4 regions of the Vibrio rarus genome follow, and region 1 is predicted to be linked to each of the others. Evidence: predicted binding sites of a transcription regulator. Region 1 holds the regulator's gene; each other region holds the start of a gene.

Region 1 (3,195 bases):
ATTCTTTATAGTAATTAAAATGAAATTGTGGTGCGTTTATGCAAGAAGTTAAGCAGTTCAACGAGCAACGAGCAGAGATCTACTGGTGGTTTTCCAGCCTTTTTTCTAAGGAACTAACAGAGCAAGATTTGCAGGCTTATCAATCTTCTGCTGTGCGTGGCTTTCTTGCCGGTTTAGGTGAGAATCCACAACTTAGTGAGGCGGTGGAGGCTTTAGTGGATGCCTTTGACCGACTACAACAGCGTGAAGATGCGCAATTAGAATTGTCCGCCGACTTTTGTAATCTGTTTCTCACCTCAGATAAATACGCCGCCTTACCTTATGCCTCTCTCTATCTTGAAGAAAACAAGCTACTTAACGGCAAGCCTGCACAAGACATGACGCAATTAATGTTAAATAAAGGCATTAAGGTAGATGGTCACTTCAATGAACCCGCTGATCATTTAGCCATTGAGTTGGATTTTCTAGGCAATCTTATTATTCGTTGTAATGCCCTAGAAAAAGAGTCGCATATGGAAGCGGCCCTGGCAGAGCAAAAAGCCTTAATTGAGCAACACCTCTTAACCTGGATACCCCAGTTTTCTGCTGACTGTAAACGCTATGATGAATTTGGTTTTTATGCGGCCGTATCCGTATTACTAGTGAATTTTTGCAAAATTGACTGCCACTATCTTGCTAATGAGACATAGATTCCAAATATATTCATAAATCCATTGTCAGTGGCCATATTTATGGCTAGACTCCCCCTCCGCGCAATCGTTTGCTGAGTGAAGGATCGCACAGTTTAATTTATGTTTATTGCATCCATCTTTTATTAACAAGGTAACGCATGGCAACCATCAAAGACGTCGCTAAACTTGCAGGGGTTTCTACCACCACAGTTTCTCACGTTATTAATAAAACACGCTTTGTGGCCGAAGCAACTCAGCAACGAGTGATGGAAGCCGTAAAAAACCTAAATTACGCCCCAAGTGCCGTTGCTCGTAGTCTAAAATGCAATAGCACACGAACTATTGGCATGTTAGTGACTCAATCCACTAACCCTTTCTTTGCCGAAGTGGTCGACGGCGTTGAAAGTTACTGTTACCGCCAAGGTTACACTCTTATTTTGTGTAATACCGGTGGGCTATACGAAAAGCAACGTGATTATATTCGTATGTTAGCGGAGAAGCGCGTCGACGGTATTTTAGTGATGTGTTCTGACTTAACCGAAGAGTTGCGTCAAATGCTCGACTCTCACCCTAACATCCCAAAAGTGGTTATGGACTGGGGACCGGAGTCTTCCTCGGCAGATAAAATCATTGATAACTCTGAAGAAGGGGGGTATTTAGCCACTAAATACTTAGTTAACAATGGTCACCATAAAATTGCCTGCCTGACTGGACAAGCTGAGAAACTGGCCTGTATTGAGCGCATTTCTGGCTACAAAAGAGCGTTAGCTGAAGCCAATATCCCATTTAATGAAAAACTCATTTTTGAAGGTAACTTTGAATGTGATACGGCTGTAGAAGCGGCCGATAAACTGGTAGCAATGTCTAAAGAAGAGCGTCCCACCTCTATTTTTTGCTTCAATGATATTATGGCGTTAGGCTTGATCAGTCGTCTAAGACAACACAATATCGACATTCCCGAAGATATTTCGGTCATTGGCTACGATAACATCGATCTTGCGGCTTACTTCTCACCACCATTAACCACCATACATCAGCCCAAACGCCGTGTGGGTAAAACCGCCTTTGAGATCCTGTTAGAGCGCATTAAAAATAAAGAGCATGAGCGTCGCATCTTTGAAATGCACCCAGAGCTAATTGAAAGAGCCAGTGTCAAAAACCTCAATAACGACTAGGCCAGCAAGGTAGCAAACCTCTTACGATCGGCAACCTCTTGGTTGTCGATTTTTTTTATTACTAAAAAGCGCTATAGGCCCACTTTTTTCCATCACAGTGAAAGTTTTAGTTTCGTCAACGTGTCTCTATACTTATTGCATAACAATAAGAGCTCACACATGAATAAGAAATTGATAATAGGACTAATTTTAGTCTGTGCCATCGTACTTTTGGCCGTCAACTTTGGCCAACACTTCACTTTAGAAAACGCTAAAGCGCAACAACTCGCCCTAAATAGCCACATAGCTGAACACTTCTTGTTATCCGCCACACTGTACTTTATCGGCTATGTGTTTATCACCGCTTTTTCCATCCCTGGAGCGGCCGTTGTCACTCTGCTTGGCGCGGCCTTATTTGGCTTTTGGAGTAGCTTATTGTTAGTGTCGTTTGCCAGCACAATTGGCGCAACTTTGGCGTTTTTAAGCAGTCGTTATTTGCTTCGAGACTGGGTGCAAGCGAAGTTTGGGTCAAAACTTGCGACCATCAATAACGGGGTAGAGAAAGATGGGGCCTTTTACCTCTTTTCTTTACGTCTTATCCCAGTATTTCCTTTTTTCTTAATCAATCTATTGATGGGGTTAACACCTATTTCTGTTGCCAAGTTCTATGTGGTCAGCCAATTAGGAATGTTAGCGGGTACTATGGTTTACCTCAACGCCGGTACGCAACTAGCCGAAATTGACAGCCTTTCCGGTATCGTATCCCCTACTGTGTTAGCCTCATTTGCGTTATTGGGTTTATTCCCGCTAATTGCGAAATGGGTCATGGCAAAACTGCGCCCACACAATAGTTCAACCACCGTATAATCCCCATCACCGTAATTCATAGATGATGCGGGCAATGACTTACGGTGAGCACAATGCCACCGTAGTCAATCATACCAAGTAAGTTGTCAGAAATAGCGTAGGAAAAATGCTCGAAAACAAAGCGGAATATTTCGATAAGTCGTTATTCTACTATCAAAAATTCTAACGCAGTTCTCGAGTATGTTAACAATCTAGAATGACCATTTATTGAGTACGATTGGTACCACTAGGATAGAAATAAAAATATTTATTGCGCAAAACCCACCGCAAGCTCATATCATGCGTGAGCTATTACTGAGTTATAATATTGAAACTGAGGTACGTGGCGAAGGAATGTTTGGTTTACAAGGAGAACTGCCTATGGACGATTCTACCTTGCCTTATCTATGGTTGCTTACGCCGCATCAGCACACACAAGCTAAAACCATTATTGCCGAGTTTGAACAACTGCATCAGCAAATCGCTTCGCAAAAATGGCGCTGTATCGAATGTGATGAGATTAA
Region 2 (3,195 bases), 900 kb from region 1:
TGATGTTGGTTTGAGATGACGTTTTTTAACGTGACGCAGCATTAAGATAAATAAGACGAGTAAGTAAAGCATGAAACCAGGTCGAAATGAACCTTGCCCTTGTGGCAGCGGTAAAAAGTACAAACGTTGCTGCATGAACACTGTTTCTAAGCAACACGCATCAATGTTGGATGATATTGAGCAAGTTGCTGCAATGAACCCTAACTTGACTTTAGAAGAGCTCAATATTGTTGCAGAGCAAAAAATAAAGGCGGCTAATGATCGGCCTCATCCTGATTTCTGTGGCCTTTCGTCAACACAAATGAGTAATTGGTTATATGCGCCTTTCAGTGAGTTGGAAGGAGTACTAATACACACGCCAGATAACCTAAGAACCAGCCCAGTGATGCGTTATTTAGAATTAGTATTAGGTGAAGCGATGCAAAACGATGGTTCATTTAAAGCCACCAGCAAAGGTAACTTGCCGACAAAAATCGTTAAACAGGCCAGTGAGTTATTGCCAGAGTTTGCCGTTTCTCAATTTGAACGACCTATCAGCATTAGTGAATATGCAGGTAGTAACGAAGATAAGTTTAATGCATTGCATTACAGCCGAGTGCTAGCTGAGATAGCGGGTATCATTTATCGCCGTAGTGGCCGTTATCATGTTAAAAAAGCGGCTCAAAAGCAGTATCTAGCCCACGGTATTCAAGCGTTCTTTATTCCTATGCTCGAAGCAGCAACCTCTCGGTACAATTGGGGCTACTTAGATGGATGGGAGCACGATGTTGATTTAAGAACCTTCTGGTTGTTTATGCTGTGGCGTTTGCAAAGCCATGGCAATACGGAACAGTTGATTGAAGAGGTAATTACCGCATTCCCTGATTTACTGTTGAGGTGCCCTGAAGGTGGGTATTCATCTCCGAGTCAGTTACTAGTCATAATGATTGAATCGAGATTTATTAAACGTTTCCTGGAGTTTTGGGGCTTTGTTACGGTTGCGCCGATGAGGAATATTGATGATTTTCGGACGCCAAATAAAGTAGAAATGCAACCACTGATGAAGCATGTTTTTCAATTTGATGTTTAGCGTGAATTAGAACCAAGATTCCGCTGCCAATTTTGGAATATCATATAGCCTGCCAAGAAGCTTGAGTAGCCTATTTTGATGTTCTTGCATGCCTGTTATGAAGCTCTGACCATCAAATTCGAGAGTGTCTATACCTTCAAATTTTAGAAATACCCAACGTGCCGTCGGCTTGGATGTCGTCTTGTTTTTGACCATACTCGGGAAAAACTCTTCAGTTTGTGAGAGTTGCGCTCTGATTTTATGCTCTAAACTTGCGTTAATGAGAAGACTCAGAGTCATCACCATAAGTAACGCTTCTATTCGTTGAGGCTTCTTCAAAAAACACTCACGAAAGTTCAACACGCCCTAGGGTACTAAGGAACAGAGTAAAGTGAACAAACAGCATTAATTAACCTTCAACGAAATTAGCTTCATTATTTACAACGCAAACGATTGCTTTTTGTGTTTATGCTCTTATAATCCCGCCCTAAACGTATACTCTCCTGATTAACAGCAATCACAGGGGAGGGAAATTTAGAGAGAAAAACATGAACGATCTACGCCCATCAGAGTTGGTCTATCAACTAAATGATCGCCCGCCAGTTCCACAAACATTATTTGCCGCCATACAGCACCTTCTTGCTATGTTCGTGGCCGTTATCACCCCATCGTTATTAATATGCCAATCTTTAGGTGTGCCAGCAGAGCAAACCAATACCATTATTAGCATGTCATTATTTGCTTCGGGAATATCGTCATTTATTCAAATTCGTACCTTTGGACCTATTGGTTCAGGTCTTCTCTCTATACAAGGTACTAGCTTTAATTTCTTGGGGCCTATTATTGGCGCGGGAATGTCATTAAAGGCAGGCGGTGCAGATATAGCAACCATGATGTCTGCTATTTTCGGCACCATATTAGTCGCTTCATTTGCTGAAATATTACTTTCTCGGGTATTGGAACATGCACAGCGCATTATTACCCCATTGGTTTCAGGGATAGTAGTGACACTGATTGGCTTAACCCTAATTCAGGTTGGTTTGGTTTCGATGGGTGGTGGCTATGCCGCTATGAGTGACGGTACCTTTGGTAGCCTAGATAAACTGACCTTAGCGGGTATTGTGCTAGGGTTTATCGTGTTACTAAACCGCTCTAAAAACCCTTATATTCGAGTGGCTTCAATTGCTATTGCCATGTTTGTTGGCTATGTTGCTGCGTACGCAATGGGCATGATCGACACCTCTCAACCAAGCAATACCGCTATCTTCGCATTACCAATCCCAATGCAGTTTGGTCTAAGCTTTGATTGGTCACTGTTTATCCCGTTAGTGCTTATCTTTTTGATCACTGCACTAGAGGCTATTGGTGATATTACTGCTACCTCTGAGGTGTCAGGTGAGCCGGTAAAAGGCCCTATCTATATGAAGCGCATTAAAGGTGGCGTACTTGCTGATGGCTTTAACTCCGCATTAGCCGCCGTATTTAACAGCTTTCCAAACTCAACCTTCAGCCAAAACAACGGCATTATTATGCTAACCGGCGTGGCTAGCCGTTATGTAGGATACTTTATTTCTGCAATGTTGATTTTGCTTGGCTTGTTCCCAGGCGTAGCAAGCTTTGTGCAGTTAATCCCAGAGCCAGTACTCGGCGGTGCAACTATCGTTATGTTCGGTACTATCGCCGCGGCCGGAGTGAGAATCATCTCCCGCGTTGACCTAGACCGCCGCGCTGTTTTAATCATGGCACTGTCTTTCTCTATGGGACTCGGCGTTGCGCAAAAACCAGAAATCCTTCAGTTCATGCCGGACCTAATTAAAAACCTTCTATCAACAGGTGTTGCAGCTGGTGGTATTACCGCCATCATTATGAGCATCCTGCTTCCAGAAACCTCAACGCAACAAGAAGATGCTTCATCTACAAAAGAAGTGTTGTCAGAAAAAGAAGCTTAAATATATCGTTTAATTAAGAATCCCTTGGCTTGTGATGAGCTAAGGGGTTTTTGTTTGTGCAGAGGTGTTTTGAATAAATTTGGTTCGCTTCTTTAATTGCAACCAGGTGTAATAAATCAAAATATCGAGATAGAAGTAACGCATGCAACAGATTGGCATTTATGAACAACTCATTACTCAATTGATAGAAAATAGATT
Region 3 (3,195 bases), 400 kb from region 1:
TGCCAACAGCCATCGATCACTTCCTGACAACGACGTTCCATCTCTGGGTTTTCACGCTGTACTGAAGCAAAATCGAGATCTTCTGCTGATTGACCAGACGCCATAGAAGATGCCGCGCCGCCACCAAGACCGATGTTCATCGCAGGACCGCCAAGAACAATCAGTTTAGCGCCAACTGGGATTTCTTTCTTCTGTACGTGCTCATCACGAATATTACCCATACCACCAGCAATCATGATTGGCTTGTGGTAACCACGGATTTCTTCACCGGCGTGAGAGGTCACTTTTTCTTCGTAAGTACGGAAGTAACCTAGAAGGTTTGGACGACCAAATTCGTTGTTGAATGCCGCGCCGCCTAGCGGGCCTTCAGTCATAATATCCAACGCTGTTACAATGCGACCTGGCTTACCAAAGTCGGTTTCCCATGGTTGTTCAAAACCAGGAATACGTAGGTTGGACGTGGTAAAGCCCACTAAACCTGCTTTTGGCTTACCGCCGATACCTGTTGCGCCTTCATCACGGATTTCACCGCCAGAACCGGTAGAAGCACCAGGCCAAGGAGAAATAGCCGTTGGGTGGTTATGCGTCTCTACCTTCATCAAGATGTGTGCATCTTCATGGTTGTAAGAGTACTGACGAGTTTCAGGATTAGGGAAGAAACGACCCACTTTAGAACCTTCCATTACCGCAGCATTATCTTTATAAGCAGACAATACGTGGTCAGGAGTCACTTCCATGGTGTTCTTGATCATTTTGAACAAAGACTTGTCTTGAGCGACGCCATCGATTGTCCAATCTGCATTAAAGATTTTGTGACGACAGTGCTCTGAGTTTGCTTGAGCAAACATCATCAGTTCGATGTCATTTGGATTACGGCCTAGCGTATTAAAGCTATCGACAAGGTAATCGATTTCATCTTCTGCTAACGCCAGACCTAAAGTGATGTTCGCTTCAGCAAGGGCTTTACGGCCACCTGTAAGCACATCAACAACGGTATGTGGCGCAGGTTCTGCAACCGTAAACAAAGCGGAAGCTTGGTCCATTTCATTGAAAACCACTTCCATCATGCGGTCATGAATCAATGCTTTTACTGCTTTCAGTTGCGCTTCATCTAGCTGAGTCGATGTTTCAACATAATAAGCGGTACCACGCTCTAAGCGTTTAACTGTGTTCAATCCACAGTTATGAGCAATGTCAGTAGACTTAGATGACCATGGGGAGATAGTACCTGGACGAGGCGTCACAAGCAGCAAAGTGCCTTGGGGTTCATGTTCTTCGATTGTTGGACCATAAGTAAGCAGTTTTTCAAGCTTATCAGTCTCTGAGGCATCGAGCTCTGCACTCACATCTGCAAAATGCATAAACTCAGCATAAATACCGGTTACTGGCAGGTCTTGTTCACGACAAAGTTCTAGTAATTTTTGTACACGAAACTCAGAAAGAGCTGGGGAACCACGCAAAATTCTCATGTGCTTAGGTCTCTTTGATGATGGATTAAAGATAATATTCAAATAAAAACAATCACTTAAAGCATTAAATTGCTATTATTTCAATATTAACCCTGTTGATTCGGGCGTATTATAAAGCAATTCTTTTTGTGAAGTAACACAAAAAGCAACCGTTTGCGCAAATTTTTGCGTCACACGCCCTCAGCAGAAATGATAAGCGAGTTTTTTTTGTTGCAAGTAACATTCATCAATCCCTAGGACTGTTTCACTTCCCCAGTGATAAGCGGTTTGATATAAAGGACTATTATTCAGGTTCATTTCTCTTTGTTATTGGAGTTGCCCAACACTATGCGCACGTCAGTGTTCACTAAATTTTATACATTGGCTTTATCGCTAGTGGCCTTATTGTTGATAAGTGGCTGTCAATATGACAGCAACAGCAAAAGTGAGCTACAACAAATAAAAGAACGAGGCGTATTGCGTGTCGGGACTCTTAACAACCAACTTTCTTATTATATTGGTCCTGATGGCCCAACGGGTATGGAGTACGACTTAGCGTCTAAATTTGCCAAAGAGCTTGGCGTTCGCTTAGAAATTAAACCCGCATACCGCCTTTCAGAGCTTTTCCCTGCTCTAAAAAATGGTGAAATCGATATTGTAGCGGCCGGTTTAACTCAAGCACCTAATCGCGTAAAAGCCTTTCGTGCCGGTCCTGCCTATTACTATGTAAGCCAACAAGTTGTGTACAAAAAAGGCACATGGCGACCACGTAATTTACAGCAGTTAATCCAAAGTAATCAGTCCATTACTGTCGTTAAAGGCACTCACTTTGAGCACACTTTACAACAACTGGCCAAAAAGCATCCCGATCTCAAGTATCAAATCACCGACGATTACGATATTAACGATTTGCTAAAGCAAGTGTCCACGGGGGAGCGACTCTTTACCGTAGCGGACTCCATAGAGCTCTCACTCACACAACGTATTTATCCCAATATTGCTTTAGCGTTTGAATTGACGGAAGACCAACCGACCTCATGGTATTTGCGTCGTGACATTGATGAAAGCCTGTACGCATTAGTGGTGGAATTTTTTGGCAATATTCATCAAGATGGTCAATTACATCTTATTGAAGAAAAATATTTTGGGCACATAGCGGAATTTGACTATGTGGATACTCGTGCATTTGTGCGGGCATTAGACAGTAAACTGCCCAAATGGGAGACCCTATTCCAAAAGTATGCTGAAGAGTTTGATTGGCGCTTAGTGGCCGCTCTTGCCTACCAAGAATCTCACTGGAACCCAAAAGCCAAATCCCCTACCGGTGTACGCGGCATGATGATGCTAACCTTACCTACCGCAAGAAGCGTCGGCGTGACCAATCGTCTTGACCCTGAACAATCCATACGCGGTGGAGTGGAATACCTTAGAAAAATTGTCAATCGTATTCCTGATAGTATCAATCAACATGAAAAAATTTGGTTTGCACTTGCTTCCTATAATCTAGGTTATGGGCATGTAATGGACGCTAGAAGAATCGCCAAAGCGCAAGGAGCGAATCCGGATCTTTGGAGCGATGTAAAAACTCGACTCCCGCTACTGCGTAAAAAAGGCTATTACGAATACACTCGATATGGTTTTGCACGCGGTGACGAAGCGCTTAATTATGTAGAAAGCATTCGCCGTTACTATCAAAGTATTATCGGTCACATAGATCAACGAGATCACGATGTTCTGGATACTGGAA
Region 4 (3,195 bases), 1.1 Mb from region 1:
TACCGTACCAATGAATATGCGCCTGATCCATGCTGAGTAATTCTTCTGCAAGAGTATCTTCTCCCAGAATATTGATCATAGCGGTTGGACGCAGTGCGTTTGTGCTACCAAGAGGAAGCCCACATACAGCACGCATATGGTTTTCAAACTGACAGGTTTCTGCACCTTGTTGTGTCCAATGTCCAGAGTTATGCACGCGAGGGGCGATTTCATTGACCATCAATTGCCCTTGCACATCGAAAAACTCTAAAGCGAGCACGCCTACATAGTCTAAACATTCTGCTACTGCAGTGAACATTTGCTTCGCTTGGGCTTGCAGTTCGGGTTCATCAATTGCAGTAGATAAACTTAATACGCCATTGGTATGAACATTTTCAGCTAAAGGATAAACGGCAATTTCACCTTGTTGGTTGCGCGCACCCACTAGTGAGACTTCACGATCAAAAGCAACAAACTCTTCAGCTATAATGGCTTGAGTTGCAGAAGCAGCAATGCATGGCTCCATTTCTGCCCAAATAGCATCCGCTTGTTGACCGTCTTTTAGTCGCCATTGGCCTTTGCCATCGTAGCCACCTAATGTGCTTTTTAGCACCATAGGAATACCAACATACTCAATAGCCGCATCAAACTCTTGGCGAGTGCGAATGAGTGAGTATTTTGCATTTGCTACGCCCGCTTCATCCAGAAGCGCTTTTTCTATGCGGCGGTCGCCACCTGTTTTAATGGCTTGTGCGCTAGGTAATAATTTACCGCTGGCTTGGCATGCATCTAGAACAGGATGAGGAACATGTTCAAACTCGGCGGTGATGACATCGGCCTGTTCAATAGCCGCTTGTAAACCACTACCTAATTGTGTTTGAGTGATAGGTTCAACAATCGATTCACTGTTCACATCAAAAGCTAGAGTTTTGATGTTAAGTGGAGCGGCTGCTAGAGCCATCATTCGGGCCAGTTGCCCTGCACCTAAAACTAAAACTTGCACGATATTAATCCTCTGCTGGGTTCGGATTTGCCAGTACGGTCTCTGTTTGTTGTTTACGGAAAGCTTCAACTTTTTCCATAACTTCAGGAACATGAGTACCGATGATTTGTGCAGCTAGGATACCAGAGTTAGCTGCCCCTGCTTCACCAATAGCGAGAGTGGCAACAGCAATGCCTTTTGGCATTTGCACGATAGACAGCAATGAGTCCATACCCTTTAGCGCACGAGATTGAACGGGAACCCCAAGCACAGGTAGGCTAGTAAATGCAGCACACATACCTGGAAGGTGAGCGGCACCGCCGGCGCCGGCGATAATTACTTTAATGCCACGTTCTTTTGCACTAGACGCGTAATCTGCTAGTAGTTGTGGAGTACGGTGAGCAGAAACTACTTTAGTTTCGTAGCTAATACCGAATTGGTCGAGCATCTCAGCGGCTAACTTCATCGTTGGCCAATCTGACTTAGAACCCATGATAATACCGACTTGCATGTTACGACTCCTAATTTAACTAGTTGAGCTTTAGATACTAATTTTGCGCGCATTATACGGTTATTTTTTGAATAGGAAAACGTTTGCGTCGGTTTGTTTTGTTGTTTTTCAGGAAATGCTTACCAGCTAGGAATAGAATTTGTAAACTAGGTGAGAAGAGAATGGTTAAAAGGATGTTCAACATATAATGCAAATCGATCAAGCGATTAACGCGCTAAAGCAAGGAAGGGTCATTGCGTACCCTACCGAGGCGGTGTTCGGTGTCGGGTGTGACCCTGATAACGAACAAGCATTACAGGCGCTAATGACACTAAAGCAACGAGATCCCGATAAGGGGCTAATTTTGATTGCGGCTAACTTTGAGCAACTATTGCCCTATGTTGACGTGAGTGATCTTTCTCAAGAGCAACTGGATAGAGTTTTTGAAAGTTGGCCTGGCCCTGTAACTTGGGTGATGCCGGTGAGTGAAAAAGTGCATCAATTGGTGCATGGTGCATTTGATAGTGTTGCCGTTAGAGTGACTGACCACCCTCTGGTTCAGCAAATTTGTATTCAGTTCTCTAAGCCTATTACTTCAACCAGCGCCAATTTATCTGGCCTACCACCGTGCTTGGATGCCAATGAGGTGGAAAACCAATTGGGTAGCGAAGATGTGTTTATTGTTCATGGTAGCGTAGGTGGCAGAACTAAGCCTTCGCAAATAAAAGATGTAAAATCACTTCAAGTACTAAGACAAGGGTAAGTAATGGCATTAGTCGATAAAGGGGCGGTAAAACGTTTTTTATTACAATTGCAGGACGATATCTGTGCTGAACTGGAAGCCGTCGATGGCGAAGCTACCTTCGTTGAAGATGCTTGGGTTAGAGAGCAGGGGGGCGGTGGCCGAACCCGTGTAGTAAAAGGTGGTGCTGTTATTGAACAGGGTGGCGTCAATTTCTCGCACGTTTTTGGTGACAAAATGCCAGGCTCTGCGACCGCACACCGCCCTGAGTTAGCGGGTCGCAAGTTTGAGGCTATGGGAGTGTCTTTGGTTATTCATCCAAATAACCCTTATGTCCCTACCTCGCATGCCAACGTTCGCTTCTTTATTGCCGAGAAAGAGGGCTGTGACCCTATCTGGTGGTTTGGGGGTGGTTTCGACCTCACGCCATTTTATCCTTTTAATGATGACTGCCAGCATTGGCATGACACAGCTAAGGCTTTGTGTGCCCCCTTTGGCGATAGCGTGTATGCCGAGCACAAAAAATGGTGCGATGATTATTTCTTTTTACCACACCGCAATGAAACTCGCGGTGTCGGTGGCCTGTTTTTTGATGATCTTAATCAATGGGGCTTTGCAAAGAGCTTTGCTTATATACGTGCAGTAGGGGAAGGGTTTACTCAGGCGTATATCCCGATTATTAATAAACGTAAAAACACCCCATTTAACGATCAGCAACGCCAGTTTCAGTTATATCGACGTGGTCGTTATGTTGAGTTTAATCTTGTGTATGACCGTGGCACCCTGTTTGGCTTGCAAAGCAATGGACGCACAGAATCCATTTTAATGTCTATGCCACCCTTGGCAAGATGGGAATACAACTATCAAGTGCAACCGAATTCTCATGAAGAGAAGCTTTATGAAGAGTTCTTAATACCAAGAGAGTGGTAAGCCTTTTTCTTATCCCTTTTCGGTGATAGGTTGTTAAAAGAGAGTTTTTAGTCAGGTAGAAAGATGAAACAG

What was found. Region 1 encodes PurR, which represses purine synthesis genes. Its sites were predicted from a motif close to TNANGNAAACGTTTNCNTNA; they were not measured.
Region 2: a site for PurR is predicted at 1,490-1,509, ahead of OCU56_RS12050 (uracil-xanthine permease family protein). Genes of this name have one in related genera too.
Region 3: a site for PurR is predicted at 1,611-1,630, ahead of purL (phosphoribosylformylglycinamidine synthase). Genes of this name have one in related genera too.
Region 4: a site for PurR is predicted at 1,544-1,563, ahead of purE (5-(carboxyamino)imidazole ribonucleotide mutase). Genes of this name have one in related genera too.

What each region holds. Positions count from the first base shown of each region.
Region 1 is NZ_AP024900.1:1,741,490-1,744,684, forward strand. Features, by position in the region: gene torD (molecular chaperone TorD) at 39-689, shown strand; gene purR (HTH-type transcriptional repressor PurR) at 830-1,846, shown strand; gene OCU56_RS07980 (TVP38/TMEM64 family protein) at 2,006-2,692, shown strand; gene OCU56_RS07985 (DUF2007 domain-containing protein) at 2,930-3,195, shown strand, end outside.
Region 2 is NZ_AP024900.1:2,640,836-2,644,030, reverse strand. Features, by position in the region: gene OCU56_RS12060 (SEC-C domain-containing protein) at 71-1,069, shown strand; partial or broken gene OCU56_RS12055 (IS1634 family transposase) at 1,076-1,390, opposite strand; gene OCU56_RS12050 (uracil-xanthine permease family protein) at 1,597-2,997, shown strand.
Region 3 is NZ_AP024900.1:2,144,191-2,147,385, forward strand. Features, by position in the region: gene purL (phosphoribosylformylglycinamidine synthase) at 1-1,469, opposite strand, end outside; gene mltF (membrane-bound lytic murein transglycosylase MltF) at 1,797-3,195, shown strand, end outside.
Region 4 is NZ_AP024900.1:2,792,876-2,796,070, reverse strand. Features, by position in the region: gene OCU56_RS12790 (5-(carboxyamino)imidazole ribonucleotide synthase) at 1-982, opposite strand, end outside; gene purE (5-(carboxyamino)imidazole ribonucleotide mutase) at 987-1,472, opposite strand; gene OCU56_RS12780 (L-threonylcarbamoyladenylate synthase) at 1,657-2,214, shown strand; gene hemF (oxygen-dependent coproporphyrinogen oxidase) at 2,218-3,123, shown strand; gene aroE (shikimate dehydrogenase) at 3,187-3,195, shown strand, end outside.